DNA from 2 places in the Aceticella sp. 75b-Ac genome. Region 2 is predicted to be linked to the other one. Evidence: riboswitches for the same ligand, from Rfam matches in the RefSeq annotation. Region 2 holds a riboswitch; the other holds the start of a gene.
The links. A riboswitch is a leader RNA that binds a small molecule or an ion and turns the genes downstream of it on or off. The one in region 2 is predicted to bind molybdenum cofactor.
Positions count from the first base shown of each region.

Region 1 (8,138 bases), 820 kb from region 2:
ACTCTAAATGATTCTCCGGATTTTTCTTCTCTTAGTCCTACTTTCTTCGTCTTCTTCAAAGAAGAAGACGATAATGAGCCGACAGGTTTTTGTTTTTCAAATACAGAAACAGTATCATTTTCATAATAATTAAAATATGTACTATCAGGGTTTTCGATTTCTTTTTTAAGTACTAATGGTTCTTTTGCTTCAAAACTTAGCATAAGTATAATACTGAAGGCTGTAGACATTAATAAAATAATACAATATACAAATGTCTTATTCATTTAATCACTCCTTTCAGTCAAAATATATTATTGCTTAATTAAATTAATTTATACGGGATTGGAGGCATAAGGATGGATGAATTGCGTATTAAATACAATAATAAAGATGCTATTAATGTATTGTCAGAATATTTATGCGGATTTATTAATCAAAATTCAGTAATTTTATGTATTGGAACAGACAAATGTATCACCGATTCACTTGGTCCCATTGTTGGCAATATGCTCACTAAGATGATTAAAGGTCCTTATGTATATGGTACTTTAAAAAAACCTGTTCATGCCAAAAACCTTGCTGATAATATAAATTTTATAAGAAAGAATTATACATATAGCAATATAATTGCCATAGATGCATGCCTTGGCGATGAAGAAAGCATCGGCAAAATATCAATAAAAAAATCACCCTTATACCCCGGCAAGGGAATAGGCAAAAAAATACCGCCTGTTGGCGATATCTCAATAATAGGAATAATTGACGTGTACGACATGATTCCACCATATAATACAAGATTAGGTTTTGTCTTTGAAATGGCGGAAGTTATTGCTTTAAGCCTGCAAAAAGCCTTATTTTTGACTACACCCCATCTTTAGAAAAAAGAGATTATTTTGAATTAAGAGGTAATTTTCTTTTGTCAGATACAATTATAGCTCTTGCCTCCTTATTTTTTGTTAATATCATACCCAGTTCATCACCGATTTTTATATCGTCAAAGCTTATATCTTTTTCTGAATATTTATACCCTCCCTGACTGTCGTAACCTATCTTTTCCTGAAAATGTATTACAGCATCTGGCAGCACTTTTACATCAGGTCCCACTTTGTTATTCATATCCGGTGCATCCTGATATTCCCTTTCAATGGTTAAAACCCTTGTATCAGGATTAATTCCCTTTACTACACCATAAATAAATGTTTCCCCTTTGGATGGGTCTGTTTCGGAAATCTTTATAAGTTGTGCATTAACATCACTTATTACCCATATATTGTTTTCACCAACACCCTCAGGCTGTATTAATGTGATAACATATGCCTTGTTGTTATGCATCGCATTTATAACTGCTTTTCCATTCTCTTTTGATTGTAGTGTAAATTGGTCATTGCTATCAAAGCCAACAATCCCTCCTTCCATTTGTACAACCTTTAATGGATCAAGCCTCCATGTTTCCTTACCAAGTTTCGTATTGTCCTGTAATTTTTTAACCCTTGATTTATTATTATACACTTCTCCTGTTATTACTGTCCTTTTTAGAGGACCTAAACCTATTGTATAACCTTTAATGGAATTAACCTTATTCCCTTCAATAAGTATCTGAACCCTATTTATATCTGACAAACCTGTAAGTGTATTAACTAAAGCGCAAATTCTAAATTTTGCCGTATTTTCAGGCATATTTGTTACATAATCTTTTGAAAAATTTATATATGCTGTCGAATCTTTCAACTGAGCAGAAATCAGTTTTGTACCATCAGGAATTATCGGTTTTGAAAACTCATCTTTTGGTCCATTAACAAGCTCTTTAAATACCTGTTTTAAAACATCTGAATTTTGCGGTATATCCCTCGTTTCCATATTTAAACCATTACTTTTGTCATTTAAGAAATAAAGTGAAACAGTTTTTATGCTTTCCTGTGCTGTATTAGGGCTTACGGCAGTGTTTTGCTCGGGATTTGATTTTGAAGAACATCCCGAAAATAAAACTACAATAATAAAAAATATAATCAATAAATTTTTTTTCACGATACTCTACCCCCTATTAAACTAATATATAAATATTATAACAGAATAGAAATGAAATAAAAATCTATAAAAATAATGAAATATTATTATTATTTTTAAAAAATAATTCATAATATATTTCTCAATCGAATTTTTCCCTAACTTAATTGCTTTATAAAAAAAAATATTGTATAATAAAAACAAATGTACTTCCATTGCTTTAAGAAATTCAAACAATTGATTGAAACAAATTATATAGTGAATATTTTATTCTTTTGTAAAAGGAGGAAATAAAATGAAAAATAATTTAAATGCATTTGTTATTGCTAACCCTAATAGATGCATTGGATGCAGAACATGTGAAATAGCATGTGCATTAGCACATCTTGAAGGGAATCCGCTATCTGAAGGAACAGATGATATTCAATTCAATCAGCGTTTAAATGTAATTAAAACAGCAACAGTAACCTCTCCAATACAGTGTCGACATTGTGAGGACGCCCCCTGTGCAAATGTCTGTCCGGTTGGAGCTATTGTAAGAAAAAATAATACAATACAAATTAATAACCAAATTTGTATTGGTTGTAAAAACTGCTTGCTTGCATGTCCTTTTGGTGCTATAGATTTTATAACAGAATATGTAAACGGTAAAAAAAATATACAAGAAAATTTAAAGATTGTAGAAAATTCAAATATGTACAACAAAGAAAGAATAATTGCTAATAAATGTGATTTGTGCATAGACAGAGAAAATGGTCCTGCATGTGTAGAGGTATGTCCAACAAATGCTTTAAGATTAGTAAAACCAAATATGCTGGTAAATTCGATTAAAGAAAAAAGGAAAAAAGTAACAACAGCTTTGCCTTTTATTTAAATTTAAGGCGAAAATTAATTATAGTCATAATTAAAAATTTAAAATCTCCGAGTCCTTATTTCTAAAGTAAGTTATATCTTGCTATGAAATAAGAACCGATAGGGTATTAAGGGAAACGTTAATGCCTCCTGTTTGGAAAGGAGAAAGGATTCACTAATAGAAGATGAAAATGCTTTGATTTGGTATTTTTACCTTTTATTTAGTAGTGGCTTTGCACCTTTCTTGAGGTGCTTTTTTATTTAATAAATCTTGAATGAATTTTTAAGAGAAATATATTATCTCTTGAAATTCAGATATATAAAACAATAGATGTTACCGAAAATATTTAAAATATTTTAAGGAGGAGAAATAAGATGAGAAAAATTAAAATTAAATGGATATTTTTATTGGTATGCGGATTATTGACTTTATTATTTTTTGGAGGGTGTGGACAAAAAAAGACAAATACACCTGCCGATAAAACGAAAAATTCAAATACAAAAAGCATCATGGTATTTGCAGGAGCTGGACTTAAAGATGCACTGCCGGAGGTGTCAAAAAAATACAGCCAAATTCATCCCGATGTAAAATTTTCCTTCAATTTCGCTGGTCTTGGTACCTTACAACAGCAAATTGAACAGGGAGCATATTGTGATATACTTATAGGTCCCGGAGAAAAACAATGGAATATATTACGAAGTGAAAATTTGATTGATAAAGCAACAGAAAAAAAGATTTTATCTGATAAACTGGTTCTTATTACGCCAAAAGACAGCCAGAAAGTAAAAAGCTTTGAAGACCTTACTTCACCTGAAGTTAATAAAATTGCCATTGGAGATCCTGCTGTTGTACCTGGCGGTGAATGGGCTAAAAAAGCTTTGATAAGCTTAGGACTTTGGGATAAAGTAAAATCTAAACTTATTTTTGCAAAGGATATACAAGAAATCAGAGCTTATGTAGAAACAGGAAATGTGGATGCCGGATTTATATGGAAATCAAATACTACAAATGATAATAAGATTAGGATTGCCGCAGAAGCACCTGAAAATTCCTGTCCTCCTGTTTTCTTCAGAGGAGCAGTTATAAATAACAGCAAGGAAAAAGAAACAGCTCTTGATTTTCTTAACTATCTCAAAGGTCAAGAAGCATCAAAAATTTTCAAAAAATTTGGATTTATACCTTTAGAACAAAAACAATAAATCCAAACCAAAAGAAGGAGTCCAAAAATGATATATCCTATATTCTTATCAATAAAAGTATCAATAATAGCAACAGTTATTAATTTTATAATAGCAATATCTCTTGCACGTTTTTTTTTAATAAAAAATTTTTCAGGAAAGGAAATCTTGGAAACCTTTTTATGTTTGCCATTGGTTTTGCCCCCAACGGTTACGGGTTTTATTCTTCTTGTACTCATAGGGAGAAATGGACCAATAGGTTTTCTCATTAAGAAAATATTTAACGGTCAATTGCTGTTTACATGGTGGGCTGCTGTAATTGCATCTTCTATAGTCGCCTTTCCGCTCATGTATAAGAGTGCAAAAGCAGCTTTTGAAAGCGTAGATATTAAGCAAGAACAGGCTGCTCGTATTTTAGGTGCAAATGAGTTTAGGGTTCTTTGTACTGTTACCATGCCTCTTGCCTGGCCTGGTATTCTATCGGGTATAGTTCTTTCATTTGCGAGAGCTATTGGTGAGTTTGGAGCAACATTGATGATTGCAGGTAATATCCCAGGCAAGACTCAGACAATGCCAATAGCAATTTATTTTGCAGCAGAGGGGGGAGATTACAAAACCGCCGGATATTTTGTCATTGTAATTCTTTTATTATCTTTTGGTTTAATATATTACATAAACTGGCTCTCAAAAAAGAAAATTTTGCATTATACAGAAAAAGGAAGAAAATAATCTGAAATTAATTATGTGAGGAGATAGATTTATGGATTTTTACAATAACTTAAAGTCCAAGTTAAGGGAAATTGTTGATGAAAATAGGTTATTGAACGAAAATGTTGAGATTAAAGCCTGCCTGCTTTCTCCGAAAGATGCTATTGGCATTACAAAACGTAAGGATTATGTTATTTTAAAGGGTAAAGAAAAACTTATGCAGGCAGAATTTAAAGGTTCTTATGGACAGGCATTTACTGATTCATTAAATGATTTTCATGGTTCTATTGAAAAGATACTGGAACTTCCACTTAAAAACAACTTTGAAAGAGCTATTTTTATTTCATCCTTAAATGCAATTATGCGGTATCTGGGTTTATCTGATCACACAGTACACTGTAAAAACAACGATTTAGAAAACTGTGCTCAGAAAATAGTTCCTTTCATTATTGAAAAATACGGACAACCGCGTATATGCTTTGTGGGGCTGCAACCTGCGTTAGTAGAAGCCTGTGCCTCCAAATTTCCTGTTAAAGTGCTCGACCTGGATAAAGATAACATAGGTAAAGAAAAAAGGGGTGTTTTGATACTGGATGGAGAGAAAGATTATAAGGATGCAATAGAATGGTGCGATATAGCATTGGTAACAGGGAGTGTTGTTGTTAATGGAACGATTGAGAATATTTTAAAGGTCCGAAAACCTTTGATCTTTTTTGGGACAACGGCTGCCGGGGCTGCTAAATTAATGGGATGGGAAAGATTTTGCCCTTGTTCTTATTGATATAGATTTCTTAATATGCAGGGAAAAAGGTGATGAAAGATGCTTAAAGTAAAATTTGTAAAAAGGCTTCCTGATTTTGTTCTTAAAGTTGACTTATTGGTTGATAAAGAAATTTTGGTTCTTGTTGGACCTTCAGGATCTGGCAAAACAACTGTTTTAGAATGTATTGCAGGTTTTCAAAAGCCAGATTGCGGAGAGATAATATTAGGGGAGAAAACCCTTTTTTCCTCATCAAAACGAATCAATCTTCCTCCAAGCAAACGGGGTATCGGATATATATTTCAAGAATATGCCCTTTTTGATCATCTAACAGTAAAAAATAATATCTTATACGGAGTAAAAAATTTATCAAAAGATGAAAAAGAAAAACAACTTAATGAAATACTTAAAAAATTTGATATATTTCATTTAGCTGAAAGATATCCAGTTCAGCTTTCGGGCGGAGAAAAACAGCGGGTAGCCCTGGCAAGAACCCTTATAACAAAGCCTCATTTGTTATTGCTGGATGAGCCCCTTTCAGCTATGGACAGGAAGCTAAGGGAAAGGCTATGCAAAGAAATAAAGGAACTTCATGGGCAGTGGAAGATACCTTTTGTTTTGGTTACACACTACCAATATGAAGCAGAGCTTGGCGATAATGTTTTTAAGGCTGAAAAAGGTGAAGACAAGGGAGAAATAATAATGAAGTTCAATCAAAGTGCTTGATGGGCAATGCAGTTGATTATTGTCACTGTTGCTATGGGAACAAAGGTTATTATATAAGAAAGTAACATTTTATGGAAAGGATTGGTTGGAGTGACATTTTACAGAAAAACAAAAATTTCAGTCATGGGTATTTTGGCTATATTGCTCATCATTGCAATCTTTGTATCTCTAACACTGGGACGATACGCCATTCCGCTGGCACAGATCATCACCATATTAATGTCCAAACTCTTGGATCTTCCCGTAGCATGCTCTAAAACAATGGAAATGGTTTTGTTCAATGTGCGTATCCCAAGAATCTTTGCAGCTATACTTGTAGGAGGTGCTTTATCAGTTTCTGGAGCAACATATCAAGGACTTTTTAAAAATCCAATGGTATCCCCAGATATCCTTGGGGCTTCTGCTGGAGCTGGGTTTGGTGCTGCTATAGCAATTTTAATCTCCCTTGGTTCAATTGGTATTCAAATTTCCGCATTTCTTTTTGGCTTGGGAGCAGTTATCATCTCATATACCATGTCAACTATAATCAGCCGCAACAATAATGCCATTTTGGTATTGGTATTGACAGGAATGGTTGTATCTACGATGTTTTCTTCCTTTACTTCTATGGTTAAATATGTAGCTGACCCTGAGAGCAAACTGCCTGCCATTACCTTTTGGCTTATGGGAGGGCTTTCTTCCATAAGTAAAAATGACATAGCTGTATTGCTCATACCGATAGTTATTGGTTTAGTCCCTCTTATCCTGCTTCGATGGAGATTGAATGTCATTTCCTTTGGCGATGAGGAAGCACAAGCAATGGGTATTGATACAAAAAAAATGCGTTTGCTTTTCATCATTTCATCAACATTAATGACATCAGCAGCGGTTTCAGTCAGTGGTATGGTTGGCTGGATCGGACTAATTATTCCACATATTGCCAGACTTATCGTGGGACCTAATTATAAAGCAATGTTACCTGCTTCATTTCTTATTGGCAGTACCTTCCTGCTTTTTGTAGATGACATAGCTCGAAATACCTTTACTGTTGAAATCCCTTTAGGAATATTGACTTCTCTTATAGGAGCACCATTTTTCTTCTATCTGCTGGCAAAAGGAAGGAAGGGTTGGGTATGAAATTGGAAATTAAAAATGTATCCTGTGGATATGGAACAAAAATTGTGCTTAAAGACTTTTCTATAAAGGTAAGTTCAGGTGAAATTCTGTGCCTATTAGGACCAAATGGGGTAGGAAAAACAACCTTATTCAAAACTATTCTGCGATTTTTAAAATTGCATAGTGGTGAAATTCAACTAAACGGAGAAGATATAAAATATTGGTCCAGAAAAAAACTGGCAAAAACCATCGGATATGTACCTCAAGCTCATACACCACCTTTCCCATTTTCTGTACTTGATGTAGTAGTTATGGGACGTACTGCTCATTTAGGGGTTTTTTCTTCACCGTCTAAAGAGGATTTAACCATTGCAGAGAAAGCCTTGGAAACTTTGGGGGTTTCTTTTCTAAAAGACAGAATTTATACTGAAATCAGCGGTGGTGAACGGCAAATGGTGCTTATTGCCAGGGCTTTAACGCAGCAGCCCGATATTCTTGTAATGGACGAGCCTACCGCTAATTTAGACTTTGGAAATCAAGTACGTGTACTTGAACAAATTAAGAAACTTGCTAAAAAGGGAATGGGGGTTATAATGACTACTCATTTTCCGGATCACGCATTTTTATGCAGTACAAAAGTAGCCTTGATGCAACGAAACAACGTGTTTACCTTAGGATATGCAGATGATGTGATTACAGAAGAGAATTTGAGGATAGCTTATGGAGTAAATGTAAAAATAACCTGCTTAAAGGGTGTAGACGGAGAAATTATTAAAGCCTGTGTGCCTTTGCTTAGTTAATATTTTTGATTTTTTAAAAGGAGTGAAATAAA
Region 1 is NZ_CM190971.1:168,665-176,802, reverse strand. It holds gene AC0LWJ_RS00895 (hypothetical protein) at 1-266, opposite strand, end outside; gene yyaC (spore protease YyaC) at 339-860, shown strand; gene AC0LWJ_RS00885 (GerMN domain-containing protein) at 871-2,007, opposite strand; gene AC0LWJ_RS00880 (4Fe-4S dicluster domain-containing protein) at 2,282-2,860, shown strand; molybdenum cofactor riboswitch at 2,894-3,018, shown strand; gene modA (molybdate ABC transporter substrate-binding protein) at 3,214-4,038, shown strand; gene modB (molybdate ABC transporter permease subunit) at 4,066-4,746, shown strand; gene AC0LWJ_RS00865 (Rossmann-like domain-containing protein) at 4,778-5,506, shown strand; gene AC0LWJ_RS00860 (ATP-binding cassette domain-containing protein) at 5,546-6,211, shown strand; gene AC0LWJ_RS00855 (FecCD family ABC transporter permease) at 6,335-7,327, shown strand; gene AC0LWJ_RS00850 (ABC transporter ATP-binding protein) at 7,324-8,106, shown strand.
Region 1: another riboswitch for molybdenum cofactor. It lies ahead of modA (molybdate ABC transporter substrate-binding protein); the one in region 2 lies ahead of AC0LWJ_RS05275 (ABC transporter substrate-binding protein).

Region 2 (8,138 bases):
TTTTATTATCCGTTAAAGTAAAATCAATGCCTTTTAAAATCTCTTTATCACCATATGAAAAATGAATATTGTCAATCTTTAACATAATACATTTTTCTCCTCTTGACCAGAATAAAAAATAATATCGGTGCTCCAATAAAATCTGTCATAATACTTAAAGGAAGTTCGGAAGCCACCAAACATCTTGCCAAGTCATCACATATCAACAACAAAACTGCACCAACAACAGCAGAAGCAGGAACTAATTTCTTATTATTTACACCTACTATTAAGCGTGCAATATGGGGACTGACAACCCCAATCCATGCAATCATTCCTGCAAGTGCTGTTGTAGCAGATGAAGATAAGGTTGCCAAAATAATGGCTGTTATTTTCCACCTGTTTACATTGACTCCCAGTGCTTTTGCCTCTTCATCCCCTAAGGAAAGTATATTGAATATCCATCCCATCGAAAGAAGACCTACAATACCAATAATCATCGGAAAAGCAGCAATACTTAGATCTTTCCATCTAACCCCTGAAAAGCTTCCCAGAAGCCAAAATACAATAGTAGGAAGCTTATTGTAAGGATCGGCAATATATTTAAAAAGTCCTACAAAACCTGCAAAAATCGCTGAAACGACCATACCTGCCAGAATTAAGCTTAACAAGCTTTTCCCAATTAAACTTCCCAATTTATAAACTAATATTACCGCAATTATTCCAAATATAAATGATGAACCTTGTATTATATATGGATTAAACGGAAAAAATAATATTGCAAGTACCGCTCCAAAGGCAGACCCAGTTGTTACACCAAGAATATCAGGACCTGCAAGATAGTTTCTAAACAAGCTTTGAAATGCAACCCCTGCTAATCCTAAAGATGCTCCTGCCAAAGAAACTGCTATTATTCTTGGAAATCTAACATCAAAGAGGATAATTTTGCTGAATCCATTTAAAGAAGAAAATGGAGAAAACCACAATCTTCCTAAAAACAAAGAAAGAAAAATAACTAAGCAGCAAAAAATAATTATTTTTTTCACTATGATTTCCTCCCAAGATATAAATCCTTCATTTTATTCGTTCGTGATTAAATTACCATTAATTTGAACTTTATCAATATTCAAACCAAAAAAGGTTTTATAAAAATCTTTTGCCTTATCTTTGATGTTTATATCCTTAAATTCATTTGGATGCAAAACCTTTGCCGCCCAATATAAACCCAATGGCCACTTAGGACATGGATCTATCCAGTTGTCCCCATCATTCGGAACAAGAAAAACCTTTCCGTCTTTAACTGCATTTATCTTGCCCCATGCAGGGTCTTTCAATATTTCATCTTTTGTTTGCGCAGCCGATTTATCATATTGTATTATCATGATCATATCAGGATTCCATTTGACTGACTGTTCAACATCTATACTTTTTTTACCAGATAAATTTTGTGAAACAGAAGTACCTCCGGCTATTTCAACAAGCCTGCTTTGAAACATATCACCACCCATAGTCATATATGAATGGTCTTTTCCACTATAATACATGATCAAAACCTTTGGCTTCGTTGTTCTTTGAATTTTATCCTTTACATTTTGTTCAGCTTTCTTGTAATAGTCTACAATGTTTTGAGCCTGTTTTTCCTTTTGAAAAACCTTTCCCAACATTGATACCGTATTATTTATGTCCTCAATGCTTTCTACTTTTGTGCAAATTACCGGTATATTGAGACTTTCTAGCTGTTTTACATCCTTATTATTTGCCTGCCAATAACTACAAAGCACAACATTTGGTTTTTCTTTTGCGATTTCTTCGACATTTGCTGTTTTTCCCCTACTTGCTTTTGTCATCACATCAGGGTCTACAAGCTTATAAAAATCTGTACCCCAAAAACCTCCAGCGTAAAATTTATCACCTTCACCAAGAAGATATACAAATTGTGGAATCATTCCATATATACTTACTATTTTCTTGACAGACTCCTGAATTTTTACTGTTCTTCCAACAGCATCCTTAACTTCAACATATGACACCTTTGTTTCCTGCGGAGCTTTAGTTCCAGAACATCCTGTTGCAGCAAAAACAATTAAAAATATAAGCAATCCAACTAGACTCGTTAATTTCAATCTTCTTTTTTTTAATTCTTTCATTCATATTTCCCTCCATATTTTTAATCAGTAGCAATTTATCAATTATTACTGCAATCTTTTATAATAAGAAAATTAAAACTCCACTAAAAAAGTGGAGCACAACAAAACCTGCTTGATTTAATCAGGTTGCATACACCACCTCCTTGTAAAATATGTGACAGTAAGGCATACTCGTTTCCAAGGATACCCCGTGAGCGTAAAACTCAGGCCAATCACCATAGATTATTTTCTCCTTAGGTTGAATTGGCTCGGAGATGTCGATATTATTTTTTTAACACGATAAACTAATAAAATTGCAGTAATTGCTACTTATTAAGAAAATAACATAGTTTAATTATTAAGTCAAATTATTTTTATCAATACCATACAGTTTAACTAATCAAGAATCGATAATATTTCATCTTTATTTATCTCAAAGATATCTACTTTTCCGTATCCAACCGGAAGTACAAATCTAATCTTATCATTTTTATTCTTTTTGTCATGCCTTATAAGTTCTACAATGTCTTCTTTATGGAGTTCGCCATATTCAACGGGTAAACCGGACTTCTTTATCAAAGCACAAATTCTATCAAAATATTCTTTATCTATCAGACTCTTTTTAAGGGACAGTTTAGCTGCATATACCATTCCAATTGCAACAGCTTCACCATGAATATATTTTTCATATCCTGTTAATGCTTCTATAGCATGTCCTACTGTATGTCCGTAATTTAAGATTTGTCTTAATTTTTGTTCTTTTTCATCCAATGAAACAACCTTCCCCTTGATTCCGCATGATTTTTTTATAATATGTGTAATCATATCATCGTTTAAATTAAGTATCTCATCCATATTGCATTCCAGATATTCAAATAATTCCTTGTCCCATATTACACCGTATTTTATTATTTCTGCTAATCCCCCAAGTATTTCCCTTTTATTTAAGGTTCTCAAATTGCTTGTATCTATATAAACCATCTTTGGCTGATGGAAAGCGCCGACGATATTCTTACCACCCCTTAAATTAACACCAACTTTTCCTCCTACACTGCTATCTACCTGTGCAAGAAGGGTGGTGGGTATCTGAATAAAATCTACACCCCTCATATATGTAGCTGCTGCAAAGCCGGCTATATCCCCCACTACTCCTCCGCCAAGGGCAATTATCGAACCATCTCTTAAAAGCCCGCTTTTATAGATGTCTTCTAAAATATTTTTTAACATATCAAGATTTTTGCTGCTTTCACCTGCAGGTATTACAAATTTTGATACATCAAACCCAGCATTATTTAAAATGGCTTTTACTTTCTCATAATATAATGGGTATACGTTGGTATCTGTTACAAGGAAAATCCTTTTGCTTTTGGTATGTCTGCATACCACCTTACCTATGTCATCAAGCATGTTATTACATATATATATCGGATATGAACGGTCTTTTAAATCTATATTGATAACCTCCAAAATATCTTCCCCTTTTTATTAAAATATACTTTAATCTATAGTTTATATTTCCTTTTCCATTTCTTCAAGCAATTTTTCAAATACATCCAATGCATCAAGCACCGGTTTTGGCGATGTAAGGTCTACACCTGCTTTTTTCAGAAGATTTAATGGATAATCGGAACTGCCTCCTTTTAAAAATTCCTTATATCTATCTACGGCTGGTTTACCTTCTTTTAAGATCATCTGTGAAAGTGCTGTTGCCGAAGAAAATCCCGTTGCATATTTATATACGTAAAATCCCATATAAAAATGGGGGATTCTTGCCCATTCATAATTAATACCTTCATCAACCACGATATCATTGCCGTAGTAAAATTTATTTAATTCATGGTATTTTTTACACAATAATTCGGGTGTAAGGGATTCACCCTTTTCATCTGTTTCGTGAGTAAATTTCTCAAATTCTGCAAACATAACCTGTCTAAATATCGTCCCTTTGAATTCTTCAAGGTAATGATTTAAAAGGTATAATCTCTCATTTCTCTCTTTAGCCTTCTCAAGGAGGTAATTCATAAGCAAAGCTTCATTACATGTTGAGGCTACTTCTGCATCAAATATTTTGTATTCTGAATATATAAACGGCTGGCAAGACATGGAATAGTGTGTATGAAGCGAATGCCCCATCTCATGTGCTATTGTAAATACATCATTTAAATTCCCTTGATATTTAAAAGCACATAGGGATGTACGCCATATGCACCCCATGAATAAGCACCGGAGGTTTTGCCTCGATTTTCAAACACATCAATCCATTTTGAATCAAAACCGCTTTTTAATATATCCACATAGTCGTTTCCAAGAGGCTTTAAACCCTCCAATACGATATTGACCGCCTCTTCATATTTATAATGTTTGTCATATTCTTTTATCAGAGGCACATAAAGGTCATACATATGGAGTTCCTCTAATTTTAAGAATTTTTTCCTTAGCTTAACATACCTGTGGAGTAAATCAATTTTGTCATGTATTGTATTGATTAAATTATTGTATACTTCAACAGGAACATTATCATCAAATAAAGACGCTTCCAAAGAAGACTTATGATTTCTCATTTTAGAATAAAAAATATCTTTTTTTACATTTGAATCAGTCATTGAGGAATATGTATTTATAAAATTTTTATATGTATTATACATACCGTTGAAAGCATTGTACCTTACATCCCTGTTCCTGCTTTCCATAAACTTTATAAAATTCCCATGTGTCAGTTCAACATCATTACCATCATCATCCTTAATAACCGGGAATTTGATATCGGCATTGTTCAACATCTTAAAAATATTACCGGGAGCCTGTGCAATTATACCTGTTTCAGCCAATAATCTTTCTTCTTTATCAGAAAGTACATGTGGTTTATATCTCAGTATATCATCAAGAAAATGTTTATATACTCCAAGTTCTGTATTTTTATCAAGATAATCTTTTATTGCTGTTTCATCTATTGACAAGACCTCGGGAATGATAAATGAAGTAGCACTTAATACTTGGATATTCAAGCTCATTGCCTTATCAGCCAAAGCCTGATATTTCCCGTTGGTATTATCTTCATCTTTTCTCATTTTGGCATAAGCAATTAATTTATTTGTCAATATGCTAACATCATCATTTAATTTTAAAACCTCTAATAAGGATTTATCATTATTTATTTTCCCCTTGTATTTCAGAATTTCGTTTAAAATGACTTTAACCCTGTTAAAGTCATCTTCCCATAATTCTTCATTTTCATAAATATCCTCAAGCCTCCATTTATATCTATCATCAATTTCTTTCCTGTCATGCAATCTTTTTACCATAATATATATCCCCTTTTATATTTTTTTTATTTTCCCCAGTAAGTTATAATGGATTATATCATTATTTTTAGTTTCTTTAGTTTATCTTCTTTCATCAATGTTTTCTTAAAAGATTCGTCTATCTTATCGCCATTTTTAAAATTCTGATAAACATTACAAAAAAAATCACGACCATATTTTTCAAAAAGCAAATCAATAATTTCATCGACATTCTCTTCATCAAAATTTGTAGTACCAATAATAAGGTTTCCGATCTTTTTTATATTTAGCTTCATTTCAAATAACTTCCTTTTAAATTACAAAAAATCATCATAGCCTATCTTCCCCCTTCCCTTATTTATGATATTTTTATTATACTACTTTTTAACAAATTTTAATATTTTTTTAATATTACATAATCACCTCTTTTATATGCAATATAATTTCCATTTATACCAATAAAATCTCCCTGCCCATATATAATATTATTATCTCTTACATCATGCAAATCCTTTCCGTTTACAATCTCATACAACTTATTATTTTTAGGAGCTAATATTAAATTGTTCGGTTTAACAGGACTTTTTAAATTTATTTTATCCCATTTTTTAAGCGGCTCATCGACAGTACCATAATACACCTCTTGAATAAAATTATTTTTAAGACTTCCAACATATATATTGTCATTACTGTCAATCCCAATTAATGAATATTTTTCACTGCTTATATAATTATCTTTTTTGCCTTCTTTTATTATATGAACAATATTGTTTGATGATTCATAGACAAGGTTGTCTGCCTTTTGCGTTTCATACATTTTAATAATTTTATTTACAGGCAATTGAATCCTTTTAATTTCACCCATAATATCTATCTGGTAAAGCCTGTCTTTTTCTAAATTGTTTTTACTTGAAACATTTATATATATTACATTGGTTAAGGGCGATAAGGTTATATCTGATACATAGCCTTTATACTGATAATATATAGTCTTGTTTACAGTATTCTGCTGCTCATTATCAACATCATATGCTTCAATATTTAGTTCTTCTCCTCTTTTCGTTTCTTCTTTATTTAAATAAAGAATCCTGTTTCTGTCGTTAAGCCATTTATAAGAATCTATATTTTTGCCGTCAATATAGATTGATTTTACAGTTTTTGAAGTTTTAGTATTAACTATTATTAAATTATTATTTAGAATATATGACAAGTATTTTCCGTCGAAGGATGGCATAATATCATTTGCATTTGGGGGGACTTTTACTTTAATATTATCAACCATCTCATCTGTTATTAATATTTTTTTCGATTGAATCATAGCAGAATCTGTTAAAAAATAATTATTTATATAAAATAAAATTATAAATTGTAAAACAAAAGAAAATAATATCCAAAGCGAAATCTTTTTTAATGTTTTCATAAATTCCTCCTGACTATTTTACTATAAAGGTTGTTGGCACAGACCTCTCCCCTAATGCATCAGACGGATTATTGATAACCCTGTCCTTATAAAACATCGTTGTCGATGAACCTCCGTCAAGATTTGCCGCATTAAATGCACCATAATCAAGCATAATATCCTGAACATCTTTCAATGTCGCTCCTATGCTTTTAATTGATCTGCCATCAATAGTAAGAAATATAACTGTTCCATCTTCTCTTTGTCCTATTGCAGTACGTGGTGCAATTCCCCATCCGCCGTCGCCTTTTTTAATCATAGGTTCTCCATCTATGATAAGTGCCGGTCCAAAACTAACTGCTTCTTTAATTGAAAGCGTAGATAAGTTCTTATATTTATATTTACCCACAAGCATCTTGCCATTTGTAGTAAAACCAATTAAATCAACCATATCATTAGGGTCTCCAATTTCAGTGTAAAGAATCTTTCCCTCATGTATTACAAAGCCCTGCGGCGCACCTCCAATACCTTTCATGCCACTATCACCAAATCCGCCTGCATTAATAGCCCCGATAGCATTATTGTTTTTTGCAATCTGACTGGTTGTTTCTCCCTCCTTAGGAAATTTACTTGACAAACCGACTTGTACCCTTGTCGGGTCATGTATTAACATTATCTTACCTTCAAAACGCTTACCAGATATATCAAAAAGTTCTATGGTTCTATCATGGTTATTGTTAAAATTTATTTTATTTTCATCACTATTACCAAATGATATTTGCTGCATCTGTTTCATGATTTTTTCAGTAATACTTTTGGGCAAAAACATTGATGCTAAATACTGATGTTTAAAAGTTGTCATGGCAGTCGTTACAATAGTATTCCTTATATTGCTGAAGGGTCCGTAGAAGACTATTATAGGCATTGTAAGAGCTGTAAATGCAATCTCAAAAATAAAAAATATCAATACTTGTTTAAATGCTGCCTTTCTTTGCATAATTCACCTCACAAAAATTTATATATCTTTATAATATTATACCTGATATTTATTAAATTTCAATTAATGAATAAAAAATTCTATATATGCAGAATCTAAAAAAAACAGCGAGGTGTAAATATGGTTCAAATTACTACTACACATTTGGTTTATTTGTTTATGATATTCATAATTTTAGTACTTATGCTAATTCGTAAGGATATTATATTGTCATGTATAATTGGTATATTTGCTGTTGGATTATCACAATCAAATAATATTCTAAAATCTATCCAAATTTTGTATACCGCTATTTTTATATCCGGTAAAGAATTATGGCAGGTTATTTTAATAATATCTTTGATTATCTCAATGGC
Region 2 is NZ_CM190971.1:991,801-999,938, forward strand. It holds gene AC0LWJ_RS05265 (ABC transporter ATP-binding protein) at 1-85, opposite strand, end outside; gene AC0LWJ_RS05270 (FecCD family ABC transporter permease) at 72-1,025, opposite strand; gene AC0LWJ_RS05275 (ABC transporter substrate-binding protein) at 1,059-2,126, opposite strand; molybdenum cofactor riboswitch at 2,250-2,392, opposite strand; gene aroB (3-dehydroquinate synthase) at 2,502-3,572, opposite strand; partial or broken gene pepF (oligoendopeptidase F) at 3,615-5,407, opposite strand; gene AC0LWJ_RS05290 (hypothetical protein) at 5,461-5,682, opposite strand; gene AC0LWJ_RS05295 (hypothetical protein) at 5,781-6,806, opposite strand; gene AC0LWJ_RS05300 (phosphodiester glycosidase family protein) at 6,820-7,782, opposite strand; gene AC0LWJ_RS05305 (hypothetical protein) at 7,903-8,138, shown strand, end outside.